Regions from separate parts of the Metallumcola ferriviriculae genome, predicted to be linked through region 1. Evidence: riboswitches for the same ligand, from Rfam matches in the RefSeq annotation. Region 1 holds a riboswitch; each other region holds the start of a gene.
The links. Region 1 has a riboswitch for cyclic di-GMP ahead of MFMK1_RS07765 (transglutaminase-like domain-containing protein). Riboswitches for the same ligand answer to the same signal wherever they lie in the genome.
Positions count from the first base shown of each region.

Region 2: another riboswitch for cyclic di-GMP. It lies ahead of MFMK1_RS11255 (DUF6531 domain-containing protein); the one in region 1 lies ahead of MFMK1_RS07765 (transglutaminase-like domain-containing protein).
Region 3: another riboswitch for cyclic di-GMP. It lies ahead of MFMK1_RS04980 (HD-GYP domain-containing protein); the one in region 1 lies ahead of MFMK1_RS07765 (transglutaminase-like domain-containing protein).

Region 1 is NZ_CP121694.1:1,548,673-1,559,142, forward strand. Features, by position in the region: gene MFMK1_RS07745 (type II secretion system F family protein) at 1-511, shown strand, start outside; gene MFMK1_RS07750 (DUF192 domain-containing protein) at 545-907, shown strand; gene MFMK1_RS07755 (DUF7507 domain-containing protein) at 1,078-3,516, shown strand; gene MFMK1_RS07760 (sortase) at 3,609-4,256, shown strand; gene MFMK1_RS07765 (transglutaminase-like domain-containing protein) at 4,253-5,254, opposite strand; cyclic di-GMP riboswitch class I at 5,346-5,433, opposite strand; gene fadR (fatty acid metabolism transcriptional regulator FadR) at 5,677-6,291, shown strand; gene MFMK1_RS07775 (3-hydroxyacyl-CoA dehydrogenase/enoyl-CoA hydratase family protein) at 6,303-8,708, shown strand; gene MFMK1_RS07780 (acetyl-CoA C-acyltransferase) at 8,723-9,898, shown strand; gene MFMK1_RS07785 (acyl-CoA dehydrogenase family protein) at 9,931-10,470, shown strand, end outside.
Region 2 is NZ_CP121694.1:2,248,548-2,259,017, reverse strand. Features, by position in the region: gene MFMK1_RS11285 (methyl-accepting chemotaxis protein) at 1-674, shown strand, start outside; gene MFMK1_RS11280 (epoxyqueuosine reductase) at 792-1,856, shown strand; gene MFMK1_RS11275 (DUF1330 domain-containing protein) at 1,887-2,261, shown strand; gene MFMK1_RS11270 (flavodoxin family protein) at 2,536-3,102, shown strand; gene MFMK1_RS11265 (SDR family NAD(P)-dependent oxidoreductase) at 3,252-4,097, shown strand; gene MFMK1_RS11260 (AMP-binding protein) at 4,052-5,650, shown strand; cyclic di-GMP riboswitch class I at 6,143-6,229, shown strand; gene MFMK1_RS11255 (DUF6531 domain-containing protein) at 6,295-8,580, shown strand; gene MFMK1_RS11245 (RHS repeat-associated core domain-containing protein) at 8,586-10,470, shown strand, end outside.
Region 3 is NZ_CP121694.1:986,719-997,188, forward strand. Features, by position in the region: gene MFMK1_RS04945 (FTR1 family iron permease) at 1-2, shown strand, start outside; gene MFMK1_RS04950 (iron transporter) at 87-692, shown strand; gene MFMK1_RS04955 (Fe-S-containing protein) at 767-1,972, shown strand; gene MFMK1_RS04960 (ABC transporter permease) at 1,986-3,275, shown strand; gene MFMK1_RS04965 (ABC transporter permease) at 3,280-4,401, shown strand; gene MFMK1_RS04970 (ABC transporter ATP-binding protein) at 4,416-5,099, shown strand; gene MFMK1_RS04975 (ATP-binding protein) at 5,179-6,483, opposite strand; gene MFMK1_RS04980 (HD-GYP domain-containing protein) at 6,692-7,405, opposite strand; cyclic di-GMP riboswitch class I at 7,386-7,469, opposite strand; gene MFMK1_RS04985 (LytR/AlgR family response regulator transcription factor) at 7,659-8,384, opposite strand; gene MFMK1_RS04990 (cyclic lactone autoinducer peptide) at 8,397-8,528, opposite strand; gene MFMK1_RS04995 (accessory gene regulator ArgB-like protein) at 8,528-9,151, opposite strand; gene MFMK1_RS05000 (sensor histidine kinase) at 9,111-9,992, opposite strand; gene MFMK1_RS05005 (hypothetical protein) at 9,985-10,470, opposite strand, start outside.

The DNA.
Region 1 (10,470 bases):
AGGGGGTTTTGTCAGCTGGTTCTCACTTGGGCGATCAGCTACGCAACGACAGGAGCAGATTAGAAAGCGCTTACCGGATGCAATGGACTTGTTGGTGATTAGTGTCGAAGCTGGATTGGCGTTTGATATGGCGCTGCAAAAAGTAGCCCAGCAATTTCCCGGGCCGCTTGCTGAGGAATTTAATAAAACCTTACACGAAATGAAAATGGGTATGTCTCGTAAAGAAGCTCTAAAGGGCCTTGGGCGACGTGTGGATATCGAGGAACTAAAGGGAATGGTTAGCGCCGTTATACAAAGTGATCAGTTAGGATCAAGTTTAGCTGGGGTACTAAGAATGCAAGGAGATCTAATTAGAACCAAACGGCAGCAGCAAATTGAAGAACGCGCAATGAAAGCGCCGATAAAAATGCTTTTTCCTTTGGTTTTCTTTATCTTTCCCTCGATGTTTGTAGTGTTACTAGGTCCCGCGTTTATAAATATTATGAGAGTACTAGGTGATATGGGAAAGTGATTGTTAACTTAAGCATAAGGGGAAGGGGTCTGTATGACTGGAATTAAAGAGATGGTAATTAACCTTAGTTCAGGGCGGGTTCTAGTGAAAGATTTAATAAAGGCAGATTCCTTCTTGAGGCGGTTAAAAGGCCTAATCCCTTATAAAGGTCTTGAGCATGGGGAAGGGCTCTTACTAACACCCTGCCGAAGCGTACATACTTGCTTTATGTGTTTCGCTATTGATGTCCTTTACTTAGACGAAAATATGACAGTAATAGCCGCCTTTTCCGATGTAGGCCCTTGGCGGTTTTTGCCTGGGCGGAAAGGAACAAGGCAAGTACTGGAACTCCCGGCAGGGACTTTGGTGGCTACAGGTACAGAAAAGGGACACAGATTACAGTTCGGACGGAACTAAGTTAAAGACTAGCTAGCAGTTTTTTTATAAGATTAACCTTGCTATATCATGTAAAATTATTCAATTTAAGTAAATATGTTGAAAATACCATAGGGGGAGGGGTTACCTTAACAGTTTGTTTATTTAGAGGTTCACATCGGCGGGGAAAAAAAAAAGAGGGAGTGTGAATATTGAAAACCATAGGGCTAGGTAAAGGAAAAGGAAGCAAAGTATTATCAGTTTTCATAATTATAAGCTTATTGCTGGTCTATGTTATCTGGGACGGTACGTTACAAAAAGCATATGCAGGAAGTACTCAATTTAGTTTGAGAGGTATGACATACGATAATACAGGTGGTCTTGATTGGGCTTCGGGGTCCGGTAATTTGTCAGGCTGGCGCGAATTGCAGGGGGTCCCATATAGGATGGAAATTAAAAATGCGGAAGAAGGAGTAAAATATCGTTTTGCAGTTTTTCACGATCATCAGGATAAAGACAGCGGAATATATGGAGTTGAAACTGTAGGTTCGCCATCGGTTTCTGACGAGGCTTATGCATCAAATTTTAGTTATGAAATAGTTACTGATAGCAATTCCCAAACAGACCTCATAGGTTATGAATTCACGGTATCATTTTCTAAATCAGGTGATTACGAGGTGGAGTGGGAGGCCTACATTGCTTCAGGAGCACATGAATTCCCCGGTGCTTCGCTGCATGCCCACGCGGGGTATCTTTATGTCAATGATGTGAAGGATAGTATAGGTAAACAGGATGTTCCCATAGATTTAGTCAAAATGCCATCAATAAGTGTAACTAAGACAGCAGATAAGAGCAGCTATAATGTAGGGGAGACTGTTAACTACAGCATTCAGGTGACAAACGATGGTGAAACAGATTTAGACAATGTGACTGTAGTGGATTCCAAGATTGACTTAAATATAAACATTGGCTCCCTCGGCGCCGGTGATATATGGAATCATGACGATACTTATCCAGTGACTGATAGTGATCTGCCGGGTCCCCTTATGAATACTGTAGAGGTCCGCGCTACACCGCCAAGGGGTGAAGATCTGACTGAAAGCGCCAGCGTATCCGTTGATTTGCAGGTGCCGGCTGAACCTGGCTTGACAATAGTTAAAGAAGCCGACGTAATAGAAGCAGAGGCAGGGGATACAGTAAACTACACAATTACAGTGGAGAACACCGGTAACGTAACCTTAAGCAATATAGCTGTAACAGATACAATGTTAGGTTTGAATGAGGTAATTGTTGAATTAGCTGCGGGAGCAAGTGAGACCCTTACCGGCAGCTACGAGGTGCAGTTAACAGACTTCAATAATGAAACGTCCAATCTGGTTAATACTGCCACTGCATCAGTCACTTATGAGCAGGAAGAGCTAGCAGTTAATGATGACGCGACGGTAACCTTAGTAGAAACCTTTGTGGCTGACCCAGAACTGACCATAACTAAAGACGCCAGCCCAACCCAGGCTGAGGTAGGAGATACAATAACATACACTATCATCGTGGAGAATACCGGTAATGTAACTTTGAACAATATAGCAGTAACTGATGATATGTTAAGTTTGAATGAGATAGTTACCGAATTGGCTGCGGGAGCAAGTGAGACCCTTACCGGCAGCTACGAGGTGCAGTTAACAGACTTCAATAATGAAACGTCCAATCTGGTTAATACTGCGACTGCATCAGTCACTTATGAGCAGGAAGAGCTAGCAGTTAATGATGACGCGACGGTAACCTTAGTAGAAACTTTTGTGGCTGATCCAGAACTGACAATAGCTAAAGGAGCCGACGTAACAGAAGCAGAGGCAGGGGATACAGTAAACTACACAATTACAGTGGAGAACACCGGCAACGTAACCTTGAGTAATATAGCTGTAACAGATGCAATGTTAGGATTAAATGAAGTAATTAATGAGTTAGCCGTAGGGGCAAGTAAAACCCTTACCGGCAGCTACCAGGTGCAACCGGAAGACTTTAACGGTGAGGCAGCAACACTAGATAACACTGCTTATACTTCAGTAGATTATGACGAAACAACTATTTCTAAAGATGCTACTGCATCTGTGGATCTAGTCAGCAGTGGCGGTGGTGGCGGCGGTCATCACCACCACTCAAGCCATAACCCCACTGCAGTGGATAACGAGGCAGCTACGGACAGTAATAACTCAATAAATATTGACGTATTAGCAAATGATGATGATTCCAGAGGGCACTATTTAACAGTCATTGATGCAACTTATGGTAATCATGGGGAAACAATGATAAATGAAGACGGTACGATAACATTTATCCCCGAAACCGATTGGTCCGGAAGCGATCAATTTGAATACACCATCGAATGCTCTAGTGGAGATACGGATACGGCAACTGTTGACGTGACAGTTAATGAAAAGATAGCACTCGAGGAGACCAGTGACACCGAGGAAGATCAGATAATCGAAGTCTTCCCGGAACCACCCACAACTGGGCCTGAGCAGCCTCAACCATCAGCTCAACCGCCAAAAGACCTGCCGAATACCGGCGGCAGCTATTTATGGCCGGTCTTAATTGGAATTAGTTTGATTGGAGCAGGTTTACTCTTGCGGAGAAAAAAGCAGTTAGCTTAGGTTAAAAAGAAATTGGGCGCCATCTTGCTCGCCGCTTTAGCAGTACTTGGGGGGGCGGGCGTGGCGTCCCATTTTTTTGTGGAGGGAATCTTATGAAATGGTTATATCGGTTTTTAATAGTAGTGGGCATTGTTTTGGTATTCAGTCCTGTTGCCGCAGAAACTTATACATACTATCAGCAGGGAATCCTTAATAGTAAGCTGATGGCTGATGCTGGGCAAGTTGATGAGGAGGATCCCACCGTTGTTTATCCCGAAGAATTAACAACGGTGGAAGGGTTTAGCGAAAATAGCAGGGAAGAACTTCAAGTGAGTAAACCGGTAAAAGAAGAACCAATAAATGCTCCATTTAAATTAACCATCCCTAAAATTAAGCTAGATGCCGTGGTGGTTGATGGGGTGGGCAAGCAGGATTTGCGTAAAGGGCCCGGTCTTTACCCTCAGGGCAGCCTGCCCGGTGCACCGGGAAATGTAGCAATAGCAGCTCACCGTACTACATATGGCGCTTGGTTTAACCACCTAGATCGACTTGGTTCCGGAGATGAGATTACTATTTCTCGGGAAGGCCGCGATATTATCTACCAGGTCGAGAAAGTATTTACTACTACCAAAGACGACTGGTCGGTAATTGAGCCAATGGGCTATAATACCTTAACGTTAACCACTTGCGATCCGCCGGGATCCGTAAAAAGACGTTTAATCGTCAGGGCTCGGCAGGAGGCAGAGGGTGATGGCGACTAGAGAGTACTAGGGACGTTATCTATTTCAATACTATAGTCAAAGGAAATATTTAATTTACCGCCTTTATAGCTGCCGCTTATAGGCAGATCACCGTAATTCTGAATAATATAGTAACCTGCGGATAAAGAGCCAAAACGGCTGTTGGTAGCAGTGCCTAGGGTCGGGTCGACAGGTATCCAGCCTTGTCCCGGTAGGTAGAATTCGGCCCATTGATGTCTTTGTTTTTCTAATCGGGACGAAGAGCTAGTATCAGCTAAAACTTTCGAGTAGTGGGCAAAACCGTTAACGATCCGGGCAGGAATACCTGCAGCCCGATTTAATGCTACGAACAGGGAGGCATATTCTACACAAGTGCCTTCGCCTTCTCTAAGGCCGGCAAGTGCGCCTTTGTCTGCTGAGGATGCGTTAAGGTTATATTGCAAAGAGTCTCTCGTATAATCATAGGCGGCTTTGGCAAATGTTAAAGTTTCACTGGTGGTTTTCGGTTTACTATCGCCATTCAGTGCATTTGCCACTTGGCGTATTTTATCAGAATCGCTTTCAATCTTTTCTTCCTGCTGTAAATAATTTTGCAGCTGCTTACCGGTACTTTGATTGATTTCTTCTTTTTTCTTTGATAAAGAGAAGGGTATTAATTTAATAATATATGTTTGTTTGATAGGAAATTTCTCTCCCGCAGCCAGGCGTTTAACTTGAAGCCTGGCTTTTTTGTTGCCTCTTGTGGTTATAGTCTCAGAAATAGGTTCGATTGAATAAATTCTTGACAGTACTTTCTGGTACGGTGAGTTGATTTGGGCCATAGTTGGGATGTTTAAAGAGATATCCCGCGCAGGCTCAGCGCCGGAATTTTCCACCCAAACAGTAACCGTCAGTGCATAGGTTTCAGTAGTATCTGCAGAATTATCGGTATTAGAAAAAGCCGTCCTCGTAGGAAATACTAAGATGATAAAAGCGAGTGAAAGCGTAAGCACACTTTTAAAAAATCTAGCATTATTCATTTGATTTCCTCTCCCCCATAGAGACCTTATACCAATAAGAAAGCCTGCCACAGCAAGGCGCCATAACAGACCCAAATCAACAATATTAGTCGTTGGCGGCCCGGCTGCCGTAACTCAAAATGAGTTTTAGACCCGTAGCTTTGCGTCCCTGTCTTTCGACAAGTTTGCCTTTATCGGACAAGCTTTGTCCATATTTTACCAATAAACTACTTATTTGTCTACAATTAAATAAAAAATTTATCAACTTAAATTTAGAAGGAAAAAATTCAAGGGGCATAGATTATTCTTTAACAGAATAACTTGTACAGGCGGTCCAAAAGTAATATGTCAGAAATTTCATTATTATCTTGACAATAATTGAAAGGGTTAATTATAATGGACACAGAATGAATCTTCATTCAGTAATAATGGGGGTGTTTACTTTGGAGGAAAAAAGAGGCGGGCAAAAGTATGATGCGATTTTGCAGGCCGCCGTAAAGGTCTTTGCCCAAAAAGGTTTTCACCGATCTCGAGTCAGTCAAATTGCTGAGCAAGCAGGTATCGGCGATGGTACGGTCTACCTTTATTTTCATAATAAGGAAGACATCTTAGTTTCACTTTTTCAAGAGCGCATGACTGATTTTGTTTACCATTTGAGGCGCCGTTTAGAGCATACCACAACGTTTTATGATACGTTAAAAATCTTGATTCATTATCATTTTGAAGTGATGGAGTTCAATCCCGATCAAGCAATAGTGACCCAATTTGAGCTGCGACAGCAAAATGCAGACATTAATGAAGGGATATCTCCATATTTACGCAAGTATTTTCGCATAATCGAGGAGGTGGTGGATAGAGGGAAGAAACAGGGGTTTGTGAAACAGGACATACCTACTGTGGTGGCCCGAAAAATGATTTTTGGCACCATCGACGAGGTAGTGACAGACTGGGTTAACTGTAATTGCACCGATTTTCTGAAAGAAATGACAGAAATTGTTTACCAGCTATTGATTTATGGCTTATTGGACAGCAAAGCAAGTGAGAGGGGAAACTTGTAAAGGAGGTTGAGATGAATATGCAGATTAAGAGTGCAGCGGTATTAGGAGCAGGCATAATGGGTAGTACCATAGCGGCGCACCTGGCGAATGTGGGTATTCCAACATATTTGCTGGATATCGTGCCCAGGGAACTGACAGAGAAAGAAAAGTCTCAGGGTCTTACTATGGAAAGTCCTGCCGTACGTAATCGCCTGGCAGCCGGTGGTAAACAGGCACTACTAAAGGCTAAGCCTGCACCGCTCTACAGTAAGACGGATGTTGAATTAATAAATGTGGGTAACTTTGAAGATGACTTAAAGGTTTTGGGTGAAGTTGATTGGATCATTGAGGTTGTAGTGGAAAATTTGGCTATCAAGAAAAAACTATTTGCCAGGGTTGATGAGTACCGCAAACCCGGTACTATCGTAAGTTCCAATACTTCCGGTATTTCTATCAATGCAATGATTGAGGATATGCCGCAGGAATTTAAAGAACATTTCCTCGGAACTCATTTCTTCAACCCACCGCGGTACATGAAGCTTTTAGAGATTATTCCTGCCAAGGAAACTAAGCAGGAAGTAGTAGACTTCATGATGCATTTTGGCGAGCGGGTACTCGGCAAAGGTGTTGTCTTGGCTAAGGACACCCCAAACTTTATTGCCAACCGCATCGGTACTTATGGCTTGATTGCTACCGCCAAGGAAATGCAAGAAAGAGGGCTGAGCATATCCCAGGTTGACGCAATCACCGGCCCGGCTATGGGTAGACCCAAGAGTGCGTCTTTCCGAACTTTAGACATGGTGGGTCTGGATACCTTTGTCCATGTGGCTAATAATGTGGTGGAAAACACGGACAGCGCGGAAGAAAAGGCAGCTTTTGACGTACCGAAATTTATGCTTGATATGGTGGATAAAAAGTGGTTGGGCGATAAGAGCGGTCAAGGGTTTTACCGTAAGGAAAGAACGCCTAAGGGTAAGCAAATTTTAGAAATTGATTACAACTCTATGGACTATAAGCCCAAGGAAAAGGCCGGGTTCGCTTCATTGGAAGCTGCTAAAGCCGCACCGGGAAGCAGTGTAGATAAGTTGAAGATGCTGATATACGGTAAAGATGAAGCAGCGAAGTTTGCTTGGGAGACCGCTAAGAAAGCGCTGCTTTACACTGCGGCTAAGATACCCGAGATCGCCGATGATATAGTCAGTATTGATAAAGCGATGAAGTGGGGCTTTAATTGGAAGATGGGACCATTCGAAACATGGGATGCCATTGGTGTTGAAAAGTCCGTAGAGCGAATGAAGCAGGATGGAGAGGATTTGCCGCCACTTGTTGAAAAACTCTTGGCAAAAGGGTATAAGTCCTTTTATAAGAAGGATGAAGGCAGGTTATATTATTTCGATTTAGAGAGCGGCGGCTATAAGCCAACTATCGAAAAGCCTGAAATCATCCAATTGAAAGAAATGAAAAAGGCAGATAAAGTTATCAAGGCTAATTCCGGTGCCAGCCTTATCGATATGGGCGACGGCGTTGCATGTCTTGAGTTCCATTCTCCTAATAACGCCATTGGTGCCGATATAGTGCAGATGATTAACTACGCTGTGGAAGAAGTGGAGAAGAACTATGAAGGGTTGGTAGTCGGTAATCAAGGCAAAAATTTCTGTGTCGGTGCAAACTTGATGCTTTTATTAATGGAAGCTCAGGATGACAATTGGGACGATATTAACTTCATTGTTAAAGGATTTCAGGACGCCTGTATGACATTGAAATATAGCCAAAAACCTGTGGTAGCGGCACCTTTCGCTATGACCTTAGGCGGCGGCTGTGAAGTAATGCTTGGAAGTCACCGGGTGAGAGCGGCTGCAGAAACTTATATTGGCCAAGTTGAGAGCGGCGTTGGTCTTATCCCCGGCGGCGGTGGCAACAAAGAGGTGCTTATACGCTACACCGAAGGAGTAACTGACCCCAAAGCGGACCTGCAGCCATATGTAAATAAAGCATTTGAAATGATTGCCATGAGTAAGGTTGCCACCAGTGCTAAGGAAGCTCAAGATATGAACCTGCTTCGGGACACTGATAAGATTACCGTAAATCAAGATTACCTGCTTTACGATGCCAAGCAGACCGTCCTCGCTATGGCTCAGGAAGGATTTGAACCGCTGCGTCCAAAGAAGCTGCGCGTGGTGGGCGAGACGGGTTATGCTGCTCTTAAGCTTGGTGCCTATACGATGAGAGAAGGCGGTTTCATCAGCGCACATGATGAAAAAATTGCCAACAAGATATCTTACGTCTTAACTGGCGGGTCCGTACCGGCTAATACATTGGTTACTGAACAATATCTGCTGGATCTCGAGCGGGAAGCATTCTTAAGTCTTTGCGGTGAGCCAAAATCTCAAGAGCGGATGATGCACATGTTGAAAACCGGGAAACCGTTGAGGAATTAAGGAGGGGAGAAGCTATGCAAGAAGCTGTAATAGTCTCAGGTGTTCGAACTGCAGTTGGCAGGGCCCCTCGGGGTACTTTAAAGAACTATCGCCCTGAGGATATGGGTGCACAGGTGATTAATGAAGCCATTAGCCGTGCACAGGGATTAAAACCTGAAGAAATTGATGACATAGTTGTTGGTTGTTCTTTCCCCGAAGGTGAACAGGGAATGAACATGGGTAGAATACTGGCCCTGCGGGCAGGTTTGCCGGAAACTGTACCCGGTTTTACCATAAATAGATTTTGCTCTTCCGGGCTTCAGTCCATTGCCATTGCCGCGGAAAAAATCATGGTAGGCTGGGCAGATGTTGTGATAGCCGGTGGTGTGGAGAGTATGAGTCAGGTGCCCATGGGTGGTAATAAAATTGCTCCTAATCCGTATTTAATGGAGCACTATCCTTCGGCATATTTAGGCATGGGTCTTACCGCAGAAAATGTGGCTCAGCGATACGACATCAGTCGAGAACAGCAGGACGAATTTGCAGTGAGAAGCCACCAAAGGGCGGCAGCGGCCATTAAAGAGGGGCGCTTTAAGGACGAAATACTGCCTTTGCAATTGCCGATAAAAGAGATGGTAGGAAATAAGGTGGTAGAAAAGACAATTACCTTTGACACCGATGAAGGGGTCCGGCCGAATACCAGCATGGAAATATTGGCTAAGCTGCGCCCGGCATTTCATGTAAAAGGCAGTGTCACAGCAGGTAACTCTTCTCAGACCAGTGATGCCGCAGCTGCACTGGTGGTCATGTCCAGGGAAAAAGCTGATAAACTGGGCTTAAAGCCTTTAGGCGTATTTCGTTCTTTTGCTGTGGGCGGAGTGCATCCTGATGAGATGGGCATTGGTCCAGTAGTTGCCATTCCTAAGGCGGTTAAATTGGCCGGCATTAACATCGAAGATGTTGATTTATTTGAACTGAACGAAGCGTTTGCATCACAGTCACTCTATGTAGTGCGCGAGCTTGGTATTGATATTGACAAGGTCAATGTCAACGGCGGTGCTATTGCCTTGGGTCACCCGTTAGGGTGCACCGGCAGCAAGCTGTCGGTAACCCTGCTCAATGAAATGCAGCGCAGAGATGCAAGGTATGGCGTTGTTACCATGTGTATCGGCGGCGGTATGGGTGCAGCCGGTGTCTTCGAAAGAATATAAACCAAAAAGGAGTTAAGAGGGAGGGGAATTAAATGTCTGGAGAGTTTGTCAAGGGCGGTAGTTTTATAATTGATGGGGCGAAACCCCAAGATGTATTTACCCCGGAGGATTTCACCGAAGAACATAAGATGATTGCCGAAACCGCCGCCAGTTTTGTGGCGGGCGAGGTGGAACCGAATCTGGATGATTTAGAAGCACAAAAAGAAGGCTTGATGCCGGAATTATTACGCAAGGCTGCGGAATTGGGTCTTTTAGGTGCTGATGTGCCCGAGGATTTCGGTGGGATGGAGCTTGATAAAATCAGTTCCATGCTTATTACTGAAAACCTTGTTCGTGGTGGCTCCTTCAGTTTGGGTCACGGTGCCCACACAGGTATCGGCAGCTTGCCAATCGTCTTTTTCGGCAATCGTGCCCAAAAAGAGAAATACCTTCCGGCATTGGCCAGCGGCGAGAAGTTTGCTGCATACGCCCTTACGGAGCCGGGCGCCGGTAGTGATGCTTTGTCTGCTAAGAGTAAGGCTGTTCTCTCTGAAGACGGCAAGTATTATATCTTAAACGGTGCTAAACAGTTT
Region 2 (10,470 bases), 700 kb from region 1:
CTACAAAATTAGGCAATGAAAGCGTAATAGATATGCGGCATCAAATGCATGCTATTTATCAATCCACTTCTGAAACATCAAAAGGCCTTCAGGAGTTGAATCAGTATTCCATAGAAATAGGAAAGATTATTTCCACTATTGGTGATATTGCAGAACAGACCAACTTACTGGCGTTGAATGCTGCAATTGAAGCCGCTCGGGCCGGAAACCAAGGGCGTGGATTTGCGGTTGTTGCTGAGGAAGTACGCAAATTGGCGGAGCAATCGGCGAAAGCTGCACACGAAATTTCCTCATTGGTAACTAATATCCAAAGTGGTACAGGGAAAGTCGTTGACGTGATGTACGGTAGTATGGAACAGGTAAAACAAGGCGGAGAGGTTGTGGAGCGAGCGGGTGCCCAGTTTGAGGGGATAAACCAGGTAATTAGCGATATGGTGCAAGCAGTCAATGCGGTCCACAAAGCAGCGGAAATAGCTTCCGGGGAAATAACCAACATTGAAATGGTTATGAAAGAAGTTCGTCAAGGTAGTGTACAGGCTGCAGAAGCCAGTCACGAGGTGGCGTCGTCCACGGAACACCAAAATACTTCAATAAACGGATTGATTGTCAATGCCGACGAATTGGTCGGACTGTCAGATAAGCTAACACAGACTATTGGTAAATTCAAAGTTTAGAACCAGTCAACCTAACCGTCTTGTGTTTGCATCACAGTCATTTTCTGTAAGGGAGTGTTTAAAGTTGTAAAAAAATCAGACATTATTAACAAGGTCTTTGAATTGGGGTTTGAAGATGTGGGATTTACCACTGCGGCAATATTTAAATCCCAAGTAGAAGTGTTGGCCTCGCGTAAAGCATTATATGATTGGACCGCTGTAAAAGGTTTGGATTTAATAAACGGTGTAGACCCCAAAAGGGTGTACCCTGAGGGTAAATCGATTGTCGTATTGATGGAGAACTACTTTAACAAATCGTTCCCAAAAGCCATGGAGAATACTTTTGGCCGTTGCTATTTGGATGATGACCGGGTTACTAAGGATGGTCTTTTCCTGCGAATAAAAGCTTTTAGAGGGTTTTTACGTGATCACGGGGTTGAGTCTAAAGTGCCATTTAACATACCCCACAGATTGGCAGCGGCCCGAGCGGGTTTAGGTACCTTTGGCAAGAATTGTTTGTTTTATTCGCGTAAGGCCGCCAAGCAAAGCTCTTGGACTTTACCCATTGCAATAATTACAAATCAAGAATTTGAGCCGGATAATCCCACAATAACCATAGGTTGTCCGGATTGGTGTAGAAATGCTTGTATAGTCGCTTGTCCTACCCAGGCACTCCTTGCTCCAAGGAAATTGGACCCACGCAGGTGCATATCTTTTTTAACTTATTATGGGGAAGAAATAACGCCGTTGGAATTTAGGGAGCCCATGGGCATGTGGATTTATGGTTGCGATAGATGCCAAAACATATGTCCCCGTAATCAGCCGTGGTTAGCGGAAAAGCTTCCGGTTAACGAAAAAGTGGCAGCCATGAAAGATGACTTTGATCTCATAAAACTGCTTCATATGGATATGAATTATTTTAAAACTAAGATATGGCCGCATATGTTTTACGTGCCACCAAAAGAAATCTGGCGCTGGAAAATGAATGCGGCTCGGGCATTAGGCAATAGCCGCGACCCAAGCTATATACCGCAACTAGTTAAGGCTTATTCAGAAAATAACGATGAAAGGGTGCAGGGGATGTGTGCATGGGCTTTAGGCCGCATCGGTGGTCATGAGGCTAAAAAGGCTTTGCGTAGTTTTGTTAGTGAATCTAATAAAACAATAATGGAAGAAGTAGAAACGGCCTTGGCATTCGCTTAACAGCCATTACTAAAAAGGGGGTAGAAATTAGTGGGTAAGCTGGATATCAATGACAAAGATTACAAGGAATTTAAAGATAACCCGAACGAAGAACCGGTGGTGATGCTTAATTTACTGAAATTTAAGGATGACGGCGGCGAAGAAGCATACGCGAGGTATGCCGCAGTTGTGACCAAAATGATCACCGATTTGGGTGGGCGAATTATTTTTGCAGGGCAAACACATGAATTATTGACCGGCGAAGATCGGTGGGATTCCGTTTTGCTTGTGGAGTATCCATCGCGGAAAGATTTTCTGAATATGATCAGGAGTGAGGAATATAAAAGAGCTCATGTTCATCGTCAGGAAGCACTGGAGCGTGCTGTTCTCTACGCTACTCAAGGAATGGATTTGCGTAAAATATAGTTTTCAGAAAATGTGAATGTATTTTGGAAAGGTTTGTGGCAAACTCACAGACCTTTACTTTATCACAAAATTTTTTTTAGATGCATGCTGAGGGCTGCACACCAAGATTCTTTTGATGAAGCATAATGTTTCCCATATTGTTCCTTTAAAAATACGACCTCCGGGCGAAATTATACCGGCGATAGAGAACTATAAAGATAAGAGAAAGACAGGTAAAGAGTACACATCCTTTGAAGTAAATATAGATCACAAAAAGTAAGGGGGAAATATATACATGAAAGTACTGATTATCACTGCTAGTCCCAATAAGAATGGTCTGACTGCCGCCTGTGCCGAAGCAGCTAAGCAGGGAGTGGAGGCGGCCGGCGGAAATGTCAGAATGGTACGGTTAAATGACCTGGAAATTTCTCAATGCCAGGCCTGTGGTAACGGCTGGGGAAACTGCCTCAAAGAGCATCGATGCAAAGTACAAGACGATTTTCAGGATTTGCATAAATTTGTAGATGAAGCGGATGGCTACGTAATGGTTACACCTGTATACTGGGGAGAAATGAGTGAATCCGCTAAGATGTTTACAGACCGTTTACGACGGTGCGAGGCAAGTAATAGAGAAGGGAACAATAAAACAGCAAATAAACCGTATATTGCCGTAGCAGCTGCCGGTGGTACTGGTAACGGCACTCTTACATGTCTTTCATCCATGGAAAGGTTGTTCGGACATATGCGGTCTGAGAGATTTGACTTAATAGGAATAACCCGTAAAAATAGGGATTATAAGCTTGATACTATCCGTCTAGCTGCTGAGAAGATGGTAGTAAAGTCAATGCCTATTAATCATTAATAGTGTTGGGAAGGACTTGTCCATAATGCGACGCTAAGGGAGGAATAATCTTTGGAAAGCATATAAAAAGAATCCGTTATTTATCAGGGCGAGGTAGGGGCTCGTCCTGAAATAGTTCTTAAGAAAAGCGCACATGTAAAGGGGCTACTATGCAAAAAAATAACATTCTAGAAAACATATTGTTTCCGCCTACGTATTTGAACCAAAAGAAACTTAGGAACAGTTTAGACGAGAAGACTGTTTTAATCACAGGTGCAAGCTCCGGTATAGGGGAGAAATTAGCTTATCTTCTGGCAGACACCAATACCCGTTTACTCTTAGTTGCTAGAACAGAGGAAAAACTTTTAACAATTAAAAATGAGATAGAAAAGAAAACTGCCAGAGTGAGTATTTATAGGGCTGACCTAAGAAACATGGAAGAGATGGAGGGCTTGCTAAAATTTATTCACCAGATGCCTAACGGTATAGACATAGTAGTAAACAATGCAGGCATATCTATCCGGCGATCAATTAACGACTCGCTGGACCGGTTTCACGACTTCACTCGAACTATGGCTATCAATTATTTTGCACCTGTTCAACTGCTATTGTCTATAATTCCGATGCTTAGAAAAAATCAAGGCCAGATCATCAATATATCTACTATTAATGTATTGCTAATACCCTTCCCCTATTGGGCTGCTTACCAGGCTTCCAAGGCGGCGTTTGATACGTGGTATCAATCTGCTGGGCCTGAATTGAACGCTGCTGGAATATCAACCACATCTATCTACCTTCCGCTAGTAAATACACCCATGATTAAGCCGACAGCGGCTTACCAAAAGATGCCTGTCATGTGTCCGAACCATGTGGCCAAAATCATTGGCAAAGCAATGTATACTCAACGGAAGAGGTATATGCCATGGTGGTTAATTTTTGGCCGTATTGCCTCAGTGTTTCTTAGAGGGGTATGGGAATTATCCATTCCCACTATTCTAAGAAAAAGGGGGAAGTGATATTGCAGGTATTTAAACTTATATATGTTTTATTCAGAGTTAAATTATTTTCTCCATTGGGGTTGTATAGCTTAATAGCTGCCATTCACAAATACGGGATAAACTTAATGCCCCTGCTGTCTTTTGCAGAAAGGGTATACTCTGATAAGGTTGCAGTGGTGGATGACCATGAAACCTTAAATTATCAGCAGTTATTATTGCAGTCGAAAAAGCTTTCCGCTATATTTAATGAAAGATATCAGCTTAGCAGCGGTAATAAAGTAGGCATTATGTGTAAAAACCATGCTTCGTTGATTAAAGCCATATTTGCGTTATCTTTGCTGGGAGTAGATGTATACTTACTTAACGCAGAAATTAGTAAGCACCAGTTTAACAACTTAATAAAGCGATATGATTTTAACTTGCTTATATATGATTTCCAATTGGACTCCTTAGTTAAGCAGTCAGACTATGCTAACGGGGTAGTTTTAAGTTACCATACCGACCTGCCGGCAATAAGCAATTTGCTTAATTCAGTAAGTGAACAACAAGAAATCAAACGTTCTTCACCCGGTAAACTTGTAATACTAACGGGCGGGACCACGGGAGATCCCAAAGCAGCCCCATATAAACCGTCTCTTCTAAACTTCCTAAATCCATTCTTAGCCCTAATAACCAGGCTGAAGCTGCTAAATTATCGCACCGCTTATATTGCCACTCCTATTTATCACGGCTACGGTGTAGGTATATTATTTGTACTTATTGCTTTGGGAAGAAAAATTGTCATCAGTAATGGATTTGATGCCCAAAGAGCATGTTCACTGATTCGGGAACACAATGTTGAAGTTGTAACCGTAGTGCCACTAATGATAGACAAGATGTTAAATAATAACGTCGAAGACTTAAATTCCCTTGCCTGTATAGCCTCAGGAGGTGCACAACTGAATCCGAGACTTGTAGGTGAGACTATGAACAAATTGGGTAGTGTCTTATACAATCTCTATGGCACTTCGGAAGCTGGACTAAATGTGATAGCAACACCACAAGATCTATCCTATTCAGCTGAGACAATTGGTAAAAAAATAGACGGGGTTCGGTTAAAAGTATTGGACCAGCACAAAAATGAAGTAGAAGCAGGTGAGGTAGGCCAATTCTGCATCAAAAATAGGTGGTCGATGAGTAACCAAAATAACTGTTGGTTGGAAACAGGTGATTTAGGTTATAAAGATAGTCGTGGCCATTATTATCTTTGTGGAAGAGTGGATGATATGGTTGTTTCAGCCGGTGAAAATGTTTACCCAATTGAACTTGAACAAATACTTTTAAACCACCCTGAAGTAGAAGAAGCTGCAGTTATTGGGGTTAGTGATGAAAAGTTTGGGCAGAGGTTAAAAGCATTCGTGCTTCCCGCAGCAAATGCTACCGTAACAAAAGAGGAACTTTTCCAGTGGTTAGGCCCCAGAGTTGCAAGGTTTCAAATGCCAAAAGACATAGCATTCGTTGATGATATGCCTTATACACCCGTGGGGAAACTTGATAAAAAGCAACTCAAGTTTAGTGAGAAAAGTTTCTAAGCCAGCAGGATTAATTAAACCTGCATACCAGCTACCTCTTTAGAAATTGTAGTAGCAGGTATAATGGAATTATACTTTTTGTTTAGTAAAGAGGTGTAATTCAAGACGATAAATTAAGGTCAATGTGGCTATCCAGGCAAAAGATTTCGTATACAAAGTACCTATCAGACACTGTTCTAAGTGGTAAATAAAACTTTAAGAGCATGCACGATCTGTCCGATAAAGAAGTGTTGGAGTTGTTGACAAAGATTAAGGGGTTAGGCAGATGGTCAGCAGAAATGTTCATGATATTTTCACTTGGGCGATTGGATATTTTTTTAGTATCCTAAATAAAAGCCCTGGACTGGTTTTACTAGTCCGTTTTTTTATGCCATTAGGAGGAGGTATATGCTGGGACGGAGACTAAATTACTAAAATATTCAAAAAAATATTTGTAAAAAGCAGGAAAAAAAAGGAAATATATCGAAGCGTAGTAGAACAATCGAATAAAATACCAGAAAAAGGCAAACCCCGTGAAAGCGGGGGACGCAAAACTACGGGTCTAAGGCCGAATCAGGCTACGATCGCCGGGTTGCCAAGGCAGCGTCTATTCTTACCGTGCCAAGGTAATCCCTTGGCACGGTATTTTTTTGGAGGGGATGTCAATGAGACTAAAGAGTAAAAAATTTGTTCGATACCTTTCTGTAATTCTGGCAGTAACCATCCTGTTTACCGGTACGGTTACACCGGCACTGGCTGCAGGCAGTATTCCAGCATCAATTAGAGAGCAAAGCTCAATACCACCTGTGTTTGACCCCTACGAACTCACGGGTCTGGCAGGGTGGGAGGAAATGCTTTCTCCCCCGGGAAAGGGACTTCCAGACCCGGCCTCCGTAGCACCAAGCTTTTCGTCTTTGAATTTAGGCACGGTAAATAAAAGTGATGCCGACTTTGGCTACGTGGACCCGGTGACCGGGATACTCACCCTCAGTGAAAGCGATATCGCTTACCCGTCTTCAGGCTTTTCGCCGCGGATAAGCCGTACATATATGCGCCAGGAAGGGATCAAGGGAATGCTGGGTTACGGCTGGAACCTCGCCTTTGACCAGCACCTGGGCATGTACCAGAACTTTGTCATCATGGAGTTTCGTGGTGACGGGCAGCACCGCAGCTACGAGTTTACCAAGGACGATCCCGACTTAATCGTCGATTCCTATGACGGGGACCCGCTGATTTACTATCCCCTGGATCAGGGTACATATACCCAAAAGGGCGGCAGCGGCTCCACCCTGACCAGGAATGCAGACGGTACATATACGGTTGAGGATAAAAACGGCTTTAGCTACCTATACAACGGCTATCAAGCCTCCTGGCGCAGCCAGGCGGCCGATGCCGGAAGGCTCCTGTCCCTCACCGGTCCCCAGGGACATGCCATGAGCTTTGAGTATGACCAAAACGGGGCCCTTGATACTATCACCGACACCGCCGGCAGGGTACTGGACGTAGAGGCCCAAGGCGGCCTAGTAAAAAGCATTACCGACCCTGCAGGCCGGCGGGCTAAATACCAGTATGATAGTTCCCAGAACCTGAAAAAAGTTACCTACCCCGACGGCAGCAGTAAGAGCTTTAGTTACGACTCAAGCCACCGGTTGACCTCCTTTACCGACAAAGCGGGCAGGACTTTTAAATACCAGTATAACAGCCAGGGAAAAGTTAGCCACATCAAAAGAGCAGATAATAGTCTTGTAAAAAGCTTCAGCTACGGCACCGAAGGCGACCTCAGCTATGCCTTAATCACCGATGCCAGGGGCCTGGAGAAAAAAGTCTACTGGAATGCCGATAAAAAGATTATCAAGGAAAAAGACAACCTGGGCCGGATAAAGACCTATACCTACAATGAGCAGGGAGAACGCACTGCTGTCACCGACCAGGACGGCAATACCACCCGGTACGAATATGACGATAAGTACAGAAAAACTAAGATAATCTATTCCGACGGCAAGACAAGCCGGTATTTCTATGAGGACAAATTTGATAAGCTCACTAGGGTGATTAACCCCGACGGTTCCCAGGTAACGTTTACCTATGATGATGCCGGAAACCTTACCTCCAGAACCGATGCCCTGGGCAATACCGTTACCTATACTTACGACAGTGGCGGTAACCGGCTGACGGCAAACGATGCCAGGGGGAACACCACCCGTTATACATACGATGATGCCGGAAACCTGATATCGGTTACCAATGCCAAAGGAGAGGTGACCAACTTCAGCTACGACAGCATGGGCCGGATGACATCTCGCACTGACCCCGGAGGCGAAACGACTTCTTTTCTGTATGATGAAATGGGACGCATTAAGTCAGTTACCGACGTGCTGGGCAATACCACTACCTACACCTACAATGCCGCCGGTAAGGTGACATCCATTATCGATGCCAAAGGTAACAGCTACAGCTTCAAGTACAATGCCCTGGGGCGCCTGGAACGGGTGACAGCCCCCGACGGCGGCACTAAGACCTACAGCTATAATCAGGGCGGGCTGGTAGAGACAGTAATGGACAGCTCAGGCAGCGCATTTAGCTTCAAGTATGACAAGCGGGGCCGGGTAATAGAAACCACCGAGCCCGGCGGCCACGTTACTAAAGTGGAGTATACTGCCGACGGTAACCGCAGCCAAGTAATCAATCCCGACGGCGGTGTGGTCTCCTTTGAATATGACCAGTTTGACCGGCTAACCACCGTCACCAATCCCAAGGGGAATAAAATCCATTACCGCTACGATGCTATGGGGAACCTGACTAAAGTAACCGACGCCCTCGGAAATACTACCACCTACCAGTATGATGCCGCCGGCCGCCTGGTGAAAAAGATAGACCCTGCCGGGGGAGAAATAACTTACGAATATGATGCCTTAGGAAACATGGTGAAAGTGACCGACGGGGTTACGTAACCAGCATAAACTACGACTATGCCAACAGGACATCTGAAATAACCGACCCGGAGGGGAATGTCACCATCTACCGCTATAACTTCAGAGGCGACATTTCCCAGATAACTGATGCCAAGGGAAACACCACCACCTACAGCTATGATAAGACAGGAATGCTCACTGAAGTGACTGACGCCAGTGGCAGCAGCATAACATTTCGCTACAATTCCCGGGGAGAGATAACCCGCCTCACTGATAGAAACGGCAGCACCACCCATTACTACTATGATTCCCGGGGTAACCTGATCCGGGTAATGGACCCCGAAGGAAACAATACCACCTACAGCTACGATTTGGCCAACAGGCTGGTCACTGTTACCGAGCCGGCCAACAGGACGACACAGTTTCGCTACAACGAGCTGGGAGAAGTGACCGGGCAGGTAGACCCCGTGGGCAATGTAACGAGTTTTCAGTATGACCCCCTGGGCCGCCTCATTAAAGAGACCGACCCCCGGGGATACAGCCGCAGCTACCGCTATGATTTCATGGGTAATGTCACCCGGGAGACCGGTCCGGAAAGCGCTATTACCAAATACAGCTACGATTTACTGGGAAATCCCGTCAGGGTGGAGGATGCCCTGGGTAATGTCAGTAAGCTGCAGTATGATGCCTTGGGTCAAGTTGTAAAAAGCGTCAACGCCTTGGGAGCAGTGACCGAATACGATTATGATGCTGCCGGAAATGTAGCGGGAGTGACAAACCCCCTGGGTAACACCACTCAATACAGCTATGATTTCAGGAATAACCTGACTAAGGTAACCGATGCCCTGGGTAACAGCACCAATTACCACTATGACCGGGTGGGAAACCTGCTGTCGGTGGAGGATGCCGGGGGCAGCACCACCAGTCTCAAGTACGATAACTTAAACCGGCTGGTGGCAGAAATCAATCCCTTAAAGCAAAAGACAAGCTACGGCTATGATGACGCCGGAAACCTGACAGAAAAAGCCGACCCGCTGGGACAGGTTACCGAGTATGACTATGATAAGAATAACCGCCTCACGGGTGTCAACTTTAACGGCGAGGAATTTGCCAGCTTCCGCTATAACGGTGAGGGCAGTGTGGGCAGTATGGTCAGCCCGGCCCTGCATGAAGAATACTATTACGACGACATGGGGCACCTGGAGAAAATAGAAGATTTAACCCGGGACAAGGCGCTTAAGTTTCAGTATGATGCCGTGGGCAACCGGATTTCCACCACCGATGCCGAGGACCGCACCACTAGCTACCGGTATGACGGCAGCAGCCGGATGGTTCAGTTGACCGACCCGGACGGAAACGTTACCATTTTTGGTTATGACGACCTGGGCCGGGTGAGCGGCATCAGCCGCCCCAACGGGGTGGATAGCGGCTATACCTATGATGCTGCAGGACGTGTCACCGGTATTGAAAACACCGGCCCAAAGGGGCTTATCTCAAGCTTTGCCTATCAATACGATGCAGCAGGAAACCGCACCAGCCAGGTTGAAGAAGACGGTGCCGAAACCACCTACCAATATGATGAGCTTAACCGCCTTTCGGAGGTAAACTATCCCGTAGAGAAGATAGAAAAATTGAGGACAGCATATATCCTGGAACAGCCCCAAGTCAAAATTCCGGCACAGGAGATTCTGCCGGGAGGCGGCAGCAGGGAAAAGACAACCGGTAAGGAAAAGGGAAACAGCGGTAAAGGTAAAGGAAAAGGCGGAAAGAAGTCCGGCAGTCTGCTCAGCTTAAGCTATGACCTGGAGACAGGTTTTACCGATAACACCGGAGTGCTTCTGGCCAAAGGAGGAAAAGGAAAGGGTAAAGGTTCCTCCGGCGGTGGCGGTTCCAAAAAGAGCGGTGACTCAGGTAAAAGTTCTGGTAAAG
Region 3 (10,470 bases), 560 kb from region 1:
AGTACGTATATTGCTAACGCTTATGAGACCGGGGCAGATTTAAGGGACTATTACTTAAAATAAGTACTTTTAGGAGGAGAACATTTATGAAAAGAAAAATGTATTTAATTATTGCTATATTAACTGTCGGTATGTTGCTAATTGCAGGCTGCGGTGGCAGTCAAGGAGTTAGTTCAGATGGGCAGCCGCCGGGTAGCGGCGGTGACCAAGCTGCCGATCCTAATGGTTTTAAGGAATACCCCATTGGTGACGAAGTACAGGTGGAAGGAATGAATATTGCGGCGGTGTATTTTCAGCCGTCAGCCATGGAGCCTAAGGACAAGGCGGGCATCCCGATTGAAGAGGCAGATATACACATCGAAGCGGACATTGCAGCTCTAAAGGATAATCCCCGGGGTTTTGGTTTTGGAGAATTCGTTCCCTATTTAACAGTTAAATATAAAATGGAGAACCTAGATACCAGTGAGGTTCGTGAAGGCAGCTTCATGCCGATGAACGCAGCAGATGGGCCCCACTATGGAGCTAACATACAGATGCTAGGTGCCGGCAAATATCGTTTGAGTTATATAATCTCTGCTCCTACTGATTATCTCCTGCACGCTGATGAGGTTACCGGTGTACCGGAATCAACTTGGTGGAAGAAACCCATTACTGTGGATTGGGAATTCAACTTTATACCGCGTAAATGGTAGTAATATCAGCAGGTAAGCCCCTAGGCACTGTGCAAAGGGGCTTGTCCTGTCGCTAGCAGCAGGGGAGGTGTAACATGCTTACAAATATTGCTTTGGTATTAAACGCAGGTTTTGATGCTGCGCTGATTACCGTATTGGCTTATCTGGTGCTGCGTAACAGGAAACGGGCATTGGGGATGGTGCTCACAGGTCTTTTATTTGGCTTCACTGCCATGGTCCTGTTAATGGGTTTTGGTGAAAGGGAGCTGATAGAGACAGTTCTGGAAGGAACCGTTTTAATTGTTGCTATGCTGCTGGTTGTTTTTACTTTAAGCCAAAATCGGAAGATGACCAACGCAGCAGTATTTGTATTTAGCGCGTTGGTGATTGCTAAAGGGTTATATCGGGTCCTCTTATTCCCGAGACAGATATTTATTCAAAACACCAGTCTAGTAAATAGTGATTTGGCACTTGCCATATTGGGTGCCTCCGCTGGAATATCGATATTGTGTTTTGCCGCATTGACTGCATTGCAAATAGGGGAGCGTGTGGGTATTGAGTGGGATAAACTTTTTCTTTTCAGTGCGTTATTATTAGCGCTCAAACCGTTCATTGAGGTTATCAGGTTTATCTTTATAACTGGGTTACTACCATTAACTGATTTTGTGATGGCGTTACTTATTCCTGTGCTTAACAACATAACGTTTTTTTCTTATATGGGATATTTGATATTTAGTGCACTAATTGTTATTTCATATGGGCACTGGCGAAAGTTACAACCGGCTAGTATATTTGCTAATCCAGCGGAAGCAAGGAAATTTAAAGCTGAAAGGATATTTTTTCGGCGTTGGTTAAACGGAGCGTTATTGGTACTGCTACTGGCAGTAACGGTACTTTCAGGAGACTATGTTCTGGCTAACCGCCAGGTGGAGCTATCGGCGGCCGTTCCGGTGGAGGCGGAGAACGATATGGTGCATATCGGCCGTCAGCAGGTTAATGATGGTGATTTGCATCGGTTCAGTTATACTACCGGCGGGGTGGAAGTGCGATTTCTAATAATACACAAAGGCTCCGGGGTTTATGGTGTTGGGCTGGATGCATGTGATATTTGTGGAGTTACAGGTTATTATCAACGAAAAAAGGACGTAGTTTGTTTAAACTGTGATGTTATTATCAGTACACCAACAATTGGTTTTACCGGTGGTTGTAATCCTATTCCTATTAAGTATAAAAAGAATGAACAAGATATTATTATATTTACTGATGAACTGGAACAACACGTTGAGGTCTTTAAACAGTAGGGGGGGTGGCTGAATGTTTTTACGTATGCTTAAAAGGTCCTTTTTGAAAAGCGGGCGCACTAAGCTGCTGGCGATTCTGACCATTGCGCTTGGTGCATCGTTAGCCAGTGCGGTGCTAAGTACTTCTTTGGACATAGGCGACAAAGTCAATAAGGAATTAAAAGGCTATGGGGCGAATTTAATGGTACTTCCCCAAGTGGATACCTTACCGGTGCAGATACCAGGCATGGCCCTGGATCCACCGGCGGAACAGCGTTACATTCCGGAGGACCAGTTATCTCAAATTAAAATGATATTTTGGCGCAACAACATTCTTGACTTTGTGCCCTATCTTTCTGCAGGAGCCGCTTGGCAAGGCCAGGACATAGAAGTTATAGGCACTTGGTTTAACAAGGACCTTGTGATACCTACAGGCGAGACGGTTACTACCGGTGTTGAAAATTTAAAATCATGGTGGGAAGTTACCGGGGATTGGCCCGCGGATGAGCAGAAAGGGGAAACTTTAGTTGCTGAGCCACTCGCAGTTAAAGCGGGAATAAAGCCGGGTGACACTATGAAGGTGCAGTTAAATTATGGCGGTGAAGAATTTCGAACAGTGGTGCTAAAGGTATCGGGTATAGTAGACACTGGCGGCGAAGAAGGTGACCTTATTTTGTCGCTGGATTGGCTCCAGACCCAGGTTAGTCGGGAAAATCAGGTGGAGAAGGTAGAAATTAGTGCTCTGACCACTCCGGAGAATGAACTAGCGAGGAAAGCAGAACGAGACCTGGAAAGTCTTAGTGGCGAAGAGTTTGAGAGATGGTACTGTACGGCATATGTAGAAAGCATTGCTTATCAAGTGGAGGAAGCTATCCCTGGAGTCTCTGCCAAGCAGATACGTCAGGTTGCTCAGTCAGAGGGAAAGGTGCTGGGTAAGATACAGATACTGATGGCTCTGCTCACGGTGGTGGCTTTAGTGAGTTCTGTTTTAGGTATTTCCAACCTGATGTCAGCCAGTGTGCTGGAACGCAGTAAGGAAATTGGTTTGATGAAGGCGCTAGGCGCCAGCGGTTTGCAAGTGGCTCTTATTTTTTTAGCAGAAGCTGTATTGCTGGGTTTAATCGGCGGTACCGTCGGTTATGTGGTGGGTTTTGGCTTTGCGCAAATAATTGGGCAGACGGTTTTTTCCGCCGCTGTTACGTTTAAATTACTTGTAGTACCGCTGGTACTTCTATTATCTGTGGGAGTAGGCATTTTGGGTACTGTGTTGACTATGGGTAACGTATTAAAACTGCAGCCGGCAGAAGTGCTGCACGGGAGGTGAGCCTATGGGAAAGACCGATATGTACCTGCGTTTAATTAGAGGCGCGGTACTTAAAAGAAGATCACGAATATTGATATCTCTGCTGGCTGTTGCTCTTGGTGCAGCGGTGGTATCTGCAATGGTAAGTGTTTACTATGACATGGAAGTGAAGATGCATAGAGAGCTCAGAACCTATGGTGCCAATGTCGCCGTGGCTCCGGCCAGCGGCCAGCAATACATAGGTCAGGCAGAATTAGAAAGATTAACAGCCTCTGTACCTAAGAATAAATTGATAGGGTTTAATTCATATCTGTATGGCGTTGTGACGGTGGATGGTCAGCGATTGGTCGCGGCAGGGACACATTTTGACCAGGCGACCAAGGTTAGCCCTTATTGGAAAGTAGAGGGAGCATGGCCGTCAGCCGGCAAGGTGTTGGTTGGTAAAGCTGCTGCGGAGAAACTACAAGTTAAAGTGGGGGATAAACTGCTGCTGGCAGCTGAAAAGAGTACTGGCCGGATGGCACTAGAAATTTCCGGTATCTTAAGTACTGGCGCGATAGAAGATAACCAGCTATTCATGGATATGGAGATGGCCGAAGGACTTTTTGGCTTACCTGGTCAAGTAAATATTGCGTATGGGAGTATCCTTGCAGATGCCCAGTGGGTGGAAAAATGGGCTGTGAATAATTCTGACTCTAAAACTTATGACGCAAGGCCTATTAGAAAGATTTCTCAGGCGGAAGGTAATATTTTGGAAAGAATTAGTGCCTTGGTATACTTGCTAGTGATAGTTATTTTAGTCTCTACTTTATTATGTTTAGCCAGTACGGCTATGGCTATGGTGCTGGAAAGGCGGCAGGAAATTGCCCTTAAAAAGGCACTAGGTGCTGACAATGTGTCGATAATGAAAGAGTTTTTTGGTGAAAGCATTATTCTTGGAGTGGTGGGTGGTTTTCTTGGTTGGCTGCTTGGACTGGCGCTGGCGCAGGCCATCGGCTATAGTGTTTTTTCGTCAGGAGTGACAGTTCGCTGGCAGGTGATGCCTGTAGTGCTGGGGACAGCAGTATTGTTAAGCTGCTCAGCAAGTCTATTACCTATTAGAAAGGCAATCGCAGTGCAGCCGGCGGTAGTGTTGAAAGGTGATTAAGAAGGAGGAGGAAAATGGATCCAATTTTGTCTTTAAGTAATGTATCCAAGATATATGCTTCTGTTCATGCCTTGGATGATGTCAGTGTCAATGTTGATGAGGGAGAATGGGTAGCGGTGATGGGCCCTTCCGGTTCTGGAAAGACTACCATGATGAATGTGATCGGTTGTATGGACGTTCCGACCCAGGGCGGCGTCCGTATCAATGGGATTGAAACGGGTAAATTAACGCCTCGGCAGTTAACTAAACTGCGGCGGGAAAAGATAGGATTGGTTTTTCAGCAGTTTCATCTGGTGCCGCACCTTACTGCTGTGGAAAACATTATGCTTGCACAATATTATCACAGCATACCTGATGAAAAGGAGGCACTGAAGGCCTTGCAAAGGGTCGGGTTGGTGGAAAGGGCGCAGCACCTACCAAAACAGCTGTCTGGTGGTGAGCAACAGCGGGTCTGCATCGCTCGAGCACTGATTAATTACCCGGACATTATCTTGGCAGATGAACCTACCGGGAACCTTGATAAGGTCAATGAGCAGATTGTGATAGACTTATTTAAAAAGCTTCACCAGGAAGGACATACTATTGTAATGGTGACTCATGATCCTAAAATGGGGCAGCTTGCCCAGCGGCGAATTGAATTAGAACACGGTAAAATTTTGCGGATTGGGGCGGTTAATAAGATAATTATGTCTGGGTAACCGGGCGTGGCTGCAGCGTTTTTGCTAAACTAAATGTGGGCCATACCAAGGGCATCAAGCTCCATTCACGTGCTTCTTATTATTTTGAAGTGGCAGGAAGTTTTATAAAGAAAATTGTACCCTTATCATGGTCTGTTTCAAACCAAATCTTTCCGCCATGTTTCTTTATTGTCACTTGAACCATGTAGAGACCCAAGCCGTTGCCGCCCTGCCGCTCATAAACAAAGGGCTCGAAAAGGGTTCCTTGAATATTCTCTGAAATTCCTGGCCCATTGTCTTCAATTTTAATCGAAAATTCATTATTCAGAAAGCTGGTAGAAACAAATAATTTTCCTCCGGAATCTAACACTTGCACAGCATTTAAAAGCAGATTGTAGATTGCTCTTTTAAAGGCTTTAACCTGCAGCGTAGCAAGAGCTTCACCCTCTATTGAACTAGTAAGAATTATGCCCTTGTATTTGCACAAAAAAGCTATTTCTCCAAGTACTTGTTGCACTACGTTACTGGGGTTTTCCTCTTCAAATCTTTCTTCGCTATATAAGCCCAGTACGTCTTCCATCATATCCGCCAGGTAGTCTATTTGTGCAACAATTTCTCTGAAATATCCCCGTTCTTTTTCGGTGACCGCATTTGTTACGCCCAACTGACTGATACCTTTAATAACAGTCATAGGATTTTTCAAGTCATGTACGGCTGTTGCCAGTAATTTATCCGTTGAAGCTGAGAGGTTACTTTTAGTTATAGCTTTCTCAGCATGGCGGTCAATAAGAGTCTGTTCAATTGATCCGGCAGAGGTTAAGGCTGATATAAGTTTTATTGGGTCAGGGAATTCCGCAGGAACAGTGACACCTATTGCACCTATAATACTACCTTCTTTATTTCTGAGGGGAACGCCCAAACATCTATAAGAATGATATATTAAACAATAGTGGTCTTCGCCGCATACTATTACAGGTTCCCCAGTAACTAAGGCGGTACCGAGACCGTTATTTCCTATCGTTTCTTCGGCCCAATTAGCTCCTAGACAAAGAGCTGTATCTTCCCCACCCAGTTTTTGGGGAGTGCCATATGCGTCAATAATCCACCCTTTATTATCGGAAAGTACCACCATATGGTGAGTGCCATATAAGCTTAAAGAAAGTTGCTGTAAATACGGCTTTGCTGCTTCAATTAAATCTTTGTTTGCATCTCTTTTCGCCCGCAGTTCTTCTTCACGCAGGATTTTACAATTAACGTTGCCAGGGTCTATACCAAGTTTTTTACAGCGTATCCATGACTCTGCCGTAAAGCGTTTTATATTTGTTTTTTGGAGTACAGCTTCCCATTCTTTAAGTTCTTCATTAGTCTGAGGATAATGAAACTTATAGGTTACCATCTTTAGCATGATCCTCCATAAACATATTTTTAACTTCCGGCCCCAGAGATGTTGCCACGGTTATGGGGGGGCACGCTTCTTGGGGAGGGGTTTCAGGCATTTTCCCAGGATGAATTGCTTCCAGTATGAAGTTGCATTAATGGGGAATATTTTTCTGCTGTGGATATCGCCCCAACGTGTTTTGGTATAAATCTAGACAGGGGATCGTATTCATTTTTTAATGGTGGGAATATTTTTTAAATGGTTTTTCCATGCAGATAATCTCTATAAATTTATTAACCAAATAACTATCAAATTGAATATTACTATTATTTTTAAGTTCATTAAAACAGTCTTTTAAAGATCGTTTTTTTTGGTATGGTCTTGCGGATATCATTGCATCAAAGGCGTCAGCTATACTAATAATTTTTGCACCTAACGAAATCTGGTCCCGGTTCATTCCGTAGTACCCAGTACCGTCCATTTTTTCGTGATGTTGACCAACAATAGGCAATATATTAGACGCCCATGGATATTTGGTTAAGGCAAGCATTCCGTTCTTTGGATGTAGTTTTACCAGTTCCCATTCTGTATGTGTTAGCTTGCTTGGCTTATCAAGTATAGCAGTTGGTGTATATATCTTACCAATATCATGCAACAAAGCTCCTAGGGTAATTTTTACTAGTTCATTATGAGAAAGCTTTAATTTAGCAGCTAATAAGTAGGAAAGCAGCGAAACATTTAAACTGTGTTGAAAGGTTAGGAAGTGGTACTTATTAATCTTTTCTATCAACGTTACTATACTTTTAACAGCAGTTTCGTCAAATTCAGCTTCCTTTACTTCATTAATTTTTAGTTTGTTTAAGACATAGAATAAATCGGGCACAGGAAACGCTTGTTGTCGTAAAACAGGAATCAAGATACTTGCTCCTTTCGGCAGCTCGGCAGCCATAGTTTTCACCGTAGGCCCATAGCTTTGCGCCCTTGTCTTTCGAACAAGTTTGCCTTTATCGTAATATCATGCATAACAATATTTTGCCAAATTCGACAACACTGTTCAACCTAGTGGTTGCATATAACCATCTATCGTGCTTAATTAACCAATTGTCTGGGGTGTTAAAGCAAGTTGTTTACAGGGATGTTAATTTTAGGATATTCTTTCGGCCCAGCTAAAGTCTATGAAAGTAATAAGTTCACCCCTTCAATTAGAATGAAGGGGTGAACTCATTTTTCAGCTTTTCAAATTGATACCTGCTCATTAAGGCCTTCTTGTCATAATTCAAGAACTCAATTTCGTAAGACCTATTGCCTAAGTCAATAACTTTTAGTATCTTTTTTTTGTTTACAATGAATGATTGATGTACTCGCAAGAAAACATCCTTATCCATGGCAGTTTCCATTTCGTTAAGCGTCTGTTGAACTTTACAAATATCGAAGTCGGAATGTACTAATGCCTCTTTTCCTAACTTTTCAATAAAGATAATATCTTGCGGATCAACAAAAAAGGTTCCGTGTTTATTTTTTAAGATTAGTTTACCACTTTTTTCTTTTCTTCTTTTTAGGCGTTGGGCAAGCGAAGACAACACATCGTTAATCTTTTCTTTTTTTATTGGTTTTAAAATGTACTCAAAGGGATGTACCGCAAAAGAATCAATAGCATACTTAGAATAACCGGTGATAAAAACAAATTCCATATCTGGATAGATATTGTACAACATTTTTGCCGTATCTATTCCGTTTAAGTTTTCTTCTGCGTTCAATTCTATATCCAACATTGCTACATTTGGTTTATATTTGTATGTCAGCTCAATGGCTTCCTTCCCACTTGAGGTAGCTATAACTTCTGATACTAGTGGACTTTGCTGGATAATCTGTTTCAGGTATCTCTTTGTATAGTGTTCATCTTCTAGAAGCAAAACCGTAAACAACACAATATCAATCCTTTACTTTAAAGCTTCAGGAACATCGGGTTCGTATAGTGACCACCAACTTTGTGTACTTACACCCATCAGCGCAGTAAACAGCGCTACTGAGGCCAGACTGGATAGGCTCCATACTTTAATTTTTTTCAACATTAGTTTTCACCTCCTTTATTTGGTATATCTAATAAATTATCAATAAATCTAATTGGTTTATACCCGAAGGGTGTCATTAGCAACGAACTAGCACCCAGACCCACTAAAAGGGCAAAGGCCTCCTGCCTTCTATCAAACATTAACAATATCAAGGAAGCGGTTACTATTCCCAGCAAAATTCTTATTGTCTTGATCTTTTGTTGTGCTCTTAATTTAGGATTAACGATGGTTTTTTTTTCAGTTCCTGCAGGGACCCAGCGGTAAACTGTTTGGGCAGTCACCAGCGTCACAAAGAGAAGAAAGAAGAGTAGAAAATTATCAGTTACGTTTACCAGTGACAACCGAGCTAATATCAGCAGCATCAGCACACCTAAAACCAGGCATCGTAGGTAAGTACTCAAATGTACGCCGCCGCCAAAAAGGCGCATTGGGATAAATGATAACAAAACAAATAACATTGGCCAGCTGATGCCCAAAAAGTATGAAAGGATAAGCAGGCTGATTAACTTAGTGAAAGAGCCTAAAATAATTTCCAGGCCGTATGCATAAACCTCGATTTGTTGATCAGTTTCAATATTGTGACTAATGGCTTGCGCCAGAACTAAGGACAGCTTTTTTATCACCTTTATCACCCTTCACTGGTATGGAGACAATAAAAGTAGTTTTTTCTTTTAGAATGACTTTTATATTTCCATTGTATTTTGAAACCAATTTTTTCACCAAATGTAAGCCATAGCCTCTGGCTTCCGAAAGTTTTGTAGTATAACCGGCATTAAATATTTTGGTCGAATTTTTTTCCGATATAGTCACTCCACTGTTGGAAACATAAAAGTTGATATAACCATTTTCCTTTTTTATCTCTACGGAGACGCGTTTTTTGCCTTTAAGTGGTAACACAGCCTCCAATGCGTTATCTATCAGATTACCTAAAATGCTGCATAATTCCCAAGAATTTACATGAAGACGGGACAAATCACATTTTACGTTAAAAGCAAATTCAATCCCTTTACTTTCCCCGACCTGTTGTTTAGTATTTAACAGAGCGGTTAAAGCGGGGTGCCCTACTTGAATTGTATCCTGTAAATACCAATATTCCTCCACCAACTCCTCTAGATAAGACTCTGCCGCTTCTATTTCCCCCAGATAGATCATGGCCTGAAGAGTTTGGATATGTCTTGTATGTTCGTGTTTCTGTGATTGTAGTAATGTCAGTAAGGTTTCAATGTTACTAAGGTGTTCTTTCAACAAGCTGACTTCGGTAATTTTCTTTGTATTTTCCTCATGTTTTTTAATTGATAAAATAATCAGCACAGTTAAAACGGCAATAATAATATCTATATAAGGCAATAGCCGTTCTAAAGCATAAAAACTTTTTTCTATGTAAACATAATGATTTACCATAAGTATAAAAAAAGTCTGTAACAAAATAATTATAATTGCCCAATAATTGCTGTATTTACTCAAGGTTCTCATTCCTAATATTCTCGCTAAGGTCATAGAGAACGAAATCGAATTTAACTACAATTATATATAGTAAAATCATAAGAACAGCAGAGGGGATAAACAGCCCAAAATTCCACCAAGGATTGGTTTTCGTAATATCTAGGTCAATTGATAAGGTATTAAATAAAATCGGCAGGGTTAGAAATTGTGTAACACCAGTCAACAGAGCGCCAGTCATAACACAGATAAATCCTTTTAGAAGCGGTACCTGAGAAAAAGCGTATAATAATAAGGTTCCGAACACCAACATAACTATTGTATGTAACCCGAAGAAAACAGGTAATAACCTTGCCAAATAGCCGACAAAAGCAGTTAAGAAGGAAATTAGCAGCAACTGTTTAACGGTTATCTTAATATTAAACAGTCTTAAGCTTAGTGACAGCAGTAGAAACGTTTCCGGCACACTTTCGACTAAAGCAATATACCAAGGTATAGGATG